2 regions of the Bacillus sp. FSL K6-0138 genome follow, and region 2 is predicted to be linked to the other one. Evidence: predicted binding sites of a transcription regulator. Region 2 holds the regulator's gene; the other holds the start of a gene.
What was found. Region 2 encodes Rex, which represses fermentation and respiration genes when NADH is low (regulators of the CRP and FNR family bind a similar motif). Its sites were predicted from a motif close to TTGTGAAATATTTCACAA; they were not measured.
Positions count from the first base shown of each region.

Region 1 (4,214 bases), 340 kb from region 2:
CAAAATCGTGATGATCACCGCAATCAAAATGGCGGTCCCCGTCGCTGAAATCAAGTCAAGCTTCAGCACGGCATCAAGCGGTGCCGCCTGCGCTGCAATCGGCGGGGTTTTCAGAATTTCCTGATGCAGAAAAGGCATCTTTAATAAAACCGTTGTCTGCTTGAGCAAGCCGCCGTCTTGAAACAGCGCTTTAAAAGCTGGAAGGCTCCACAGGGCAATGACGCCCGTCAGGATGTAAAACGGAGACCAGGCTTTTGCCACCTCTCCCCAGCTGTATTTGACAGCGGGCTCCTGTTCGTTCCCGTCTTCCCTGTAGATCCGGCGCGGCTGCCATTTTCTGAGGAACAGCGCGAGAGCTCCCATGCTGATTAATGCCGCCAAAATATTGGCCAGCTCAGGACCGAGCACAATCATTGTAAACGTCTGTACCGCCGTATAGCTTCCGCTTACAACGAGAAGGGCGGGCAGCGTTTCTTTAATGCCCCTGAACCCGTCCAAAATGAAAACGAGCAGGAACGGGACGAAAAATGTGATCCCCGGAAGCATCCAGGCGAGTGTGCCGGAAAGTTCGAGAGGGGTCAAATCCCCCATCTGCGCTCCCGTAATGACCGGTATACCGATCGCTCCGAACGCGCCTGATGCCGCGTTTGCGATTAAACAGAGAGAGGCCGCTTTCAACGGTTTAAAACCGAGTTCCACAAGCAGGACCGCACTGATTGCGATCGGCACTCCGAAGCCTGCGGCTCCTTCCAAAAAAGCATTAAAGCTGAACCCGATCAGAAGCAGTTGAAGCCGCTGATCGGATGAAATGCCGGCAATGCTCGCCCTGATGACCTTAAATTTTCCCGTTTTGACAGAAATCTTATAAAGCCAAACAGCCATCAGCACGATATATCCGATTGGCCACAGCCCGCTTGCGATTCCGAGAAAAACGGCGGAAATCGCTTTGGCTACCGGCATGTGAAAACAGAACACCGCTACAATAAAGCTGACCGCAAGGGTTAAAAATGCTGCGAGAATTCCTTTCATTTTAAACACGGTCAGCGCCAAAAGAAAGAATAAAATCGGCAGGGTTGCAACTAAAGCGCTGATATATTCATTCCCAAACGGATCGTAAACCTGCTGCCACATCGTCATCAGCCCTCTTCTATGTCTTTTTTAGTTAAGCAAAATGAGGTTTTAAAATACCTTTCAGCACGCCTGCACTATGCTTGAATTGCTCTTTTTCTTTTTCGTTCAGCTCCAGCTCAATCACTTTTTTGACCCCGCTGCGGCCGACGACCGCCGGAACGCCGATATATACATCATCTTCTCCGAATTCGCCGTCAAGATACGTGCTGACGGTTAAAATCGCGTCTTCGTTGCGGAAAATCGCTTTTGTGATGCGCGCCAGGCTCATGGCTACGCCGTAGTATGTCGCACCTTTTTTCTCAATGATCTGGTAAGCCGCATTTTTCACATCTTCAACCAGTTCATCTAGCTCTTCCGCTTTGTAGTTCTCATTCTTTTTCAAAAGCTCGCTCACAGGAACCCCGGCAATATTCGCATGGCTCCAGACAGGAAGCTCCGTATCACCGTGTTCGCCGATGATATAGCCGTGAACGTTGTGGGCAGCGGCGCCGAAGTACTCGCTCAGCATGTATCGGAACCGGGCAGTGTCAAGAGTCGTACCGCTTCCGATCACCCGTTCTTTCGGAAGGCCGCTGAACTTCCACGTAGCATAGGTCAGGATGTCGACCGGGTTTGTAGCAACGAGGAAAATTCCGTCAAATCCGCTTGCCATGACTTCTCCGATGATTCCTTTAAAAATCTTAAGGTTTTTCTCGACCAAATCAAGCCGTGTTTCGCCGGGCTTTTGGTTCGCTCCCGCACAAACGCAGACAACATCAGCGTCTTTGCAATCTTCATATGTGCCGTACCACGTTCTTACAGGATGGGGCGCAAATGCTTTTCCATGGTTTAAGTCCATAACATCGCCCATTGCTTTGTCTTTATTTAAATCAATAATCACGAGTTCATCTGTGATTCCTTGGTTAATTAACGTAAATGCATAGCTGCTGCCTACAAAACCAGCACCGATTAAAACTGTACGATTGACTTTTTGGTTAGCCATTATTCATCATCCTTTGCCGTTAGTTTTAATTCTAAGTTGTTTGTGAAGTATTTCACATTTATATTGTGCAATACTTCACATACTTTTTCAAGACTTATGCATTTTTATTTTTGTCTTTTTTGTGTCTCTGCTCATTTTCTCCTTAAACTTAAACATTTTCTGGAAAAGTTACCTTTTGTGTTCATTATTTTGCCCAAAAATTTTACTGATCATCCATTAGTATCCACACGGTGAATAAAGAGGCTGTTTGTACGAGCCCAGGCAGTTGGGCAATATGAAGGCCGGAAAGTTTTCATTCAAAAAACCACATGGTTAGACATGCCTGTGATATATTATTTTCGTTGCACATTTTTGCTGAAGGGCTCAGCTTTCGGCATTCTATTACCAAATACATTCGTTTCAACGGCAAAATCGGTTGGAATGCGATAGAAACACGCGGAGGGTAAAATATGAATCAAAAAACAAAAAGACGCAATGTGACGATTGCATTGATGGTCGCCACTTTTTTGGCGGCAATCGAGGGCACGATCGTCAGTACGGCGATGCCGACCATCGTGAGCGACTTGGGCGGGATTAAGTTGATCAGTTGGGTGTTTGCCGCCTACTTGCTGACATCTGCGATCACGACGCCGATATATGGCAAGCTCGCAGATTTGTACGGGCGCAAGATCATATTTACCATTGGGACGATTATCTTTTTGATCGGCTCGATGATGTCAGGCGCGGCTCATACGATGACCGAATTGATTTGTTTCCGTGCTTTGCAGGGCATCGGGGCAGGAGCGGTTTTGCCGACGACCTTTACCATTATCGGTGACATCTATTCGTTTGAAGAACGCGCCAAAATTCAAGGGTTGTTCAGCGCCATCTGGGGCATATCAGGCATTCTCGGGCCGCTGGCGGGCGGCTCGCTGGTCGACAACATTTCCTGGCGCTGGATTTTTTACTTTAACCTGCCGTTTGGCATCGCTTCAATCATTATGATCTGGATCTTCTTACAAGAGAAATTTGAAAAGAAAAAGAAACACATCGATTACTTAGGGGCTATTACGTTTACGATCGGCATGGCTTCCCTTCTATACGCTTTTATCAGCGCCGGATCAATCTATCCGTGGAATTCGTGGAAGATCATCGGCCTGTTTGTCATCGCGGCGATCGCGCTCATCGCCTTCATTTGGATCGAAGCAAAGTCTCCGGAACCGATGCTGCCGCTGAAGCTGTTTCGCATCCGCGAGATTTCCGTTTCCAACCTGGCGAGCTTTTTAATCTCTGTGATTTTGATCGGCATCACGACTTATTTGCCGATGTGGATGCAGGGAATTTTCGGAGTTGGCGCGACAAACTCCGGGCTGACGCTGACGCCGATGTCGATCGGCTGGCCGATCGGGGCGACCATTGCCGGACGGCTGATGCTGAAGCTCGGTTCGCGTAATACTTCTACGATGGGCTTGGCATTTCTGATCATCGGTTCGACCGGTCTGGCGCTGGCAACGATTCACACACCGCATTGGTTCTTTGTCGCAGCGATGCTGGCGGTTGGATTGGGCTTTGGCTTCTCGATGACTTCCTTTACGGTATCCGTACAGTATGCTGTCGGCTGGAACATGCGCGGAGCTGCCACCGCTTCGAACACGTTTGTGCGGACGCTCGGCCAAACGGTCGGTGTCGCGATTCTGGGAACGCTATTCAATAACTCTATTGCGGGCTACATGACCTCGCACGCGGCAGGAGCAAACAACCTCGACATGAACAAACTGCTGAATCCCGAGACGGCCCGGCACATTCCCGAATCCATGCTGTTAATGATGCGGGAAGGCCTGGTATCCGGCTTGCACAGCATTTACCTCGTCCTGTTCTTCGTCGCAGCGGCCGGACTGATCGTCGTATTCTTCTTGCCAAAGAAGCAGCAGCAGCAAATACAGAAAAAAGCGAGTTAATAAAACACAGTGATCAGCCTTTTAGTCGGGACTGTCAATAAGGATCAGGGCAATATCCTATCCATCAGGGCGCATCATCTGCCGGCGGGCACGATTGCGTAAGTTTAGCTCCAAGCGGCCCAGACCGAAATATGCACACTGATGGCTGGAGTAATTCCGTGACA
Region 1 covers NZ_CP150286.1:414,851-419,064, reverse strand. Annotated here, with positions in the region: gene MHB78_RS02445 (L-lactate permease) at 1-1,131, opposite strand, end outside; gene MHB78_RS02440 (L-lactate dehydrogenase) at 1,163-2,113, opposite strand; gene MHB78_RS02435 (MDR family MFS transporter) at 2,563-4,050, shown strand.
Region 1: MHB78_RS02440 (L-lactate dehydrogenase) is a predicted target of Rex. The motif match lies at 2,154-2,171, and genes of this name have one in related genera.

Region 2 (4,214 bases):
TCCTTTTCTTCTTCATAGCTCCGCTTTGTTTTGGCCTTATCTGCATCAGGTTTGCTTTGCTCGTCTGTATTTTGCTTTTCCAGTGCTTTAAGCTCAAGCTGCTGGGCCTTTTTTTCCGTATAATAATCGTAGTCTCCTAAATATTCTTCCACTTTCTCAGGTGAAAGCTCGAATACTTTTGTTGCAATGCGGTTGATAAAATAGCGGTCATGGGACACGAACAAAATCGTTCCCGGATAATCGATCAAAGCATTTTCCAATATTTCTTTGCTGTCCAAGTCAAGATGGTTTGTCGGCTCGTCAAGAATGAGAAAATTGGCTTTTTGAAGCATCAGCTTCGCGAGCGCGAGCCGTGCTTTTTCGCCGCCGCTCAGGGCGTGAACAGGCTTTAAGACATCGTCTCCGGAAAACAGGAAATTCCCGAGGCATGTTCTGATATCTTTCTCATTCATCTCGGGGTAGTCGTCCCAAAGCTCGTCAAGCACGCGCTTGGACGAATGGAGTTCAGCCTGCTCCTGGTCGTAATAGCCGATCGAGACGTGTGAACCGGTTGATATCGTGCCTGTAAGGGGTTTAAGCTTTTGAATCAGCGTTTTTAAAAGGGTTGATTTGCCTACTCCGTTAGGGCCGACAAGGGCCACGCTTTCACCGCGCGAAATTTGAAAATAGAGCGAGCGGAGGAGCGGAGGCTGATCTTGGTAGCTGACCGTCAAATCCTGAACGCGCAGGACGTCGTTTCCGCTTTGCCGGGCAATGTCAAAACGGAAGGAGGCCGATTTTTCGTCGCCGAGCGGTTTATCCATGACGTCCATCCGTTCAAGCTGTTTGCGCCTGCTTTGTGCGCGTTTTGTCGTTGAAGCCCTCGCCAGGTTTCGGTCGACGAAGTCCTGGAGTTTGGCGATTTCATCCTGCTGCTTTTCATACAGTTTCATTTCTTTTTCAAGCTGTTCAGCTTTTAATTTCAGATAATCGCTGTAGTTTCCGATGTATTTTTTGCTCCTGGAGCGGGATATTTCGTACACCTGGGTGACAACCTTATCAAGAAAGTACCTGTCATGGGAGACGATGAGTATCGCTCCGCTGTAGTTTTGCAAATATTGCTCAAGCCAGGTAAGCGTATCGATGTCAAGGTGGTTCGTCGGTTCATCGAGAATGAGCAGGTCAGGTTTGGCCAGTAGCATTTTTCCGAGAGCGAGCCTCGTTTTTTGTCCTCCGCTTAAATCCTGGACGCGCGCGGTGTCGCCGTATCCGGCAAATCCGAGACCATGGATCACGGATCTGACGTCGGCTTCATATTGGTAGCCGCCCTTATCTTTAAATTCCTGCTGCAGTCTGTCGTACGTTTTCATTAACGATTCAAGCTTGTCGGGTGCAGCATGCGCCATCTGCTCTTCGACTGAGCGCATCTCTTTTTCCATCGCTTTCAGATGATCGAATACAGTCAGCAATTCTTCTTTTATTGAAAGCTTTGAATCGAGTCCCGAATGCTGATCAAGGTAGCCGATTGTTAAATCCTTCGGCTTGATGATGTCCCCTTTTTCATAAGAAAGCCTGCCGGCGATAATTTTCAAAAAAGTCGATTTTCCGGCTCCGTTGCGCCCGACGATCGCAATCCGGTCCCGGGATCTGACTTCCAGCTTTATATTCGTTAAAATGGAATCGGCTCCAAACGATTTTGAGAGCTGATTGACTTGTAAAATCATCATGATTTATTTCACCTCTTGTTTGCTATTTTTAGTGTAGCCTATCAGATAGCAGTCAGCAAACAATTAAGCGGAGTCTGGAAGATTTTAACCAAAAGGAAAAGACAGATTGAAAAAAATAGTGTATGATCTTTAGTAAGGAGAGTTTTATAATGATGAACCAATTTACGCATTTTAACGAACAAGGCAGAGCCAAGATGGTTGATATAAGCGAAAAGGAAGCTTCAGTGCGAACTGCTGTAGCTTTCTCAAGCGTGTCTATGAAAAGAGACGTGCATGAAAAAATCAAAAACCAGGAGATGGGGAAAGGCGATGTGCTGGCTGTGGCTCAGGTGGCAGGAATCATGGCGGCAAAACAAACGTCCGACATCATCCCGATGTGCCATCCGATCGCTCTGAAGGGAGTCGACATCGCCTTTCGATGGGAAGAAAAAGACCAGAACAGCATCCTGCATATTCAGTCAACCGTCAAGACAAAAGGGAGCACAGGTGTGGAAATGGAAGCGTTAACGTCAGTTTCCGTATGTGCGCTGACCGTCTATGACATGTGCAAGGCTGCGGATAAGGGAATGGTGATAGGACCGACCTATCTCGCTGAAAAAACAGGCGGGAAAAGCGGTGACTATAAAAGGGAAAAAGCTGATGTAAACATGGAGGATCGTTTATGAACTTGGATCATTCAAAAATTCCGCAAGCGACAGCTAAGCGGCTGCCGCTATACTATCGTTTTTTAAAAAACCTTCATGCATCCGGAAAGCAGCGTGTTTCATCCGCTGAATTGAGCGATGCCGTAAAAGTCGATTCTGCCACGATTCGGAGGGACTTTTCATATTTCGGTGCACTCGGCAAAAAAGGCTACGGCTATAATGTGAATTATTTGCTGTCCTTTTTCAGAAAGACGCTCGACCAGGATGAAATGACAAACGTAACGCTTATCGGCGTAGGAAATTTAGGGACAGCCTTTCTCCATTACAACTTCATTAAAAACAACAATACGAAAATCTCAATGGCTTTCGATATCAATGAAAGCAAAATCGGAAAAGAAGTCGGAGGCGTTCCCGTTTACGATTTAAATGACCTTGAAAAGCATTTGACAAACGATATTCCCGTCGCGATTTTGACGGTCCCGGCCCAGGCCGCCCAACCTATTACGGACAGGCTTGTTGCGCTCGGTATTAAAGGCATTCTCAATTTTACGCCGGCCCGTTTGAATGTGCCGGAACACATTCGAATTCATCATATAGATTTAGCGGTTGAACTTCAGTCATTGGTATATTTTCTGAAGCATTATTCAATGACAGAAGAAAAATGACGGAAAGGGGGAGGCTTTTACATGCCGACAATCGGTCCTGGAAGCTTTATTTTAATCGTTATCTTGGCGATTCTGATTTTCGGTCCGCAAAAACTTCCTGAACTGGGAAAGGCAGCAGGCAAGACGCTAAGGGAGTTTAAAAACGCAACAAGAGGTCTGGCAGACGACGAAAGCGAAAAAAAGAAAGAAGATCAGTAGGATGGGATGACATTGATGAAGGGAAGAGAAATGTCGCTTCTGGAACATATTATTGAACTGCGAAGACGGCTCGTGTTCATTGCCTTCTTTTTTGCCGTTTTTGTCATGGCGGGCTTCTTTTTGGCTAAGCCGATCATTCTTTATTTGCAGCAGACCGATGAAGCGAAACTGCTGACGCTGAACGCGTTTAAACTGACCGATCCGCTCTTGGTATACATGCAGTTCGCTGTCATTATCGGCGCTGTGATGACCTCGCCGCTTGTCTTGTACCAGCTGTGGGCTTTTATCAGCCCGGGGCTGTATGAAAAAGAACGCAAAGTGACGCTAAGCTATATTCCTGTATCGATCATACTTTTTTTAGGCGGCATTGCTTTTTCTTATTTTATTTTATTTCCGTTTGTCGTTGAATTTATGACGAATCTTTCCGATGATCTTAAGGTGAATCAAGTCATCGGGATTTATGAGTATTTTCAGTTTTTAATACAGCTGACGCTTCCTTTCGGCTTATTGTTTCAGATGCCTGTGATCATTATGTTCATTACAAGGCTCGGTTTGGTGACGCCCATGATGTTGGCTAAGATCAGGAAGTATGCATACTTCTTTTTGTTCGTCATCGCGGCGTTCATCACGCCTCCTGATATGTTGTCCGATTTTATGGTGGCAGCGCCTCTTTTGATCCTGTATGAAATCAGCATCATCATTTCGAGAATTTCCTACAGGAAAGCGCAGAAAGCCGTCATTCAGGAAGCCAATCAGGCATTTTTAAAATAAAGGGCCATCTCTTTTTGAGAGAATGGCTCTTTTTCTTTATTTTTTCCGCTTTGAAAGGGCGAACATTTTGAAGGAAATGCTGATGTTATAGGCGGCGAACAGCATCAGGAGAATGGTGTAGAACGACCACATATTCCCCGGAGAGGTCGCTGCCAGATACGTAAACAGCACGCCCGTCAAAAAATACATCACGCCCCAAAACACCGGGCTTCTCATCATAAAAATCCTCC
Region 2 covers NZ_CP150286.1:757,703-761,916, forward strand. Annotated here, with positions in the region: gene MHB78_RS04130 (ABC-F family ATP-binding cassette domain-containing protein) at 1-1,706, opposite strand, end outside; gene moaC (cyclic pyranopterin monophosphate synthase MoaC) at 1,859-2,371, shown strand; gene MHB78_RS04140 (redox-sensing transcriptional repressor Rex) at 2,368-3,015, shown strand; gene MHB78_RS04145 (twin-arginine translocase TatA/TatE family subunit) at 3,037-3,213, shown strand; gene tatC (twin-arginine translocase subunit TatC) at 3,220-3,984, shown strand; gene MHB78_RS04155 (YdiK family protein) at 4,021-4,200, opposite strand; gene MHB78_RS04160 (CPBP family intramembrane glutamic endopeptidase) at 4,200-4,214, opposite strand, start outside.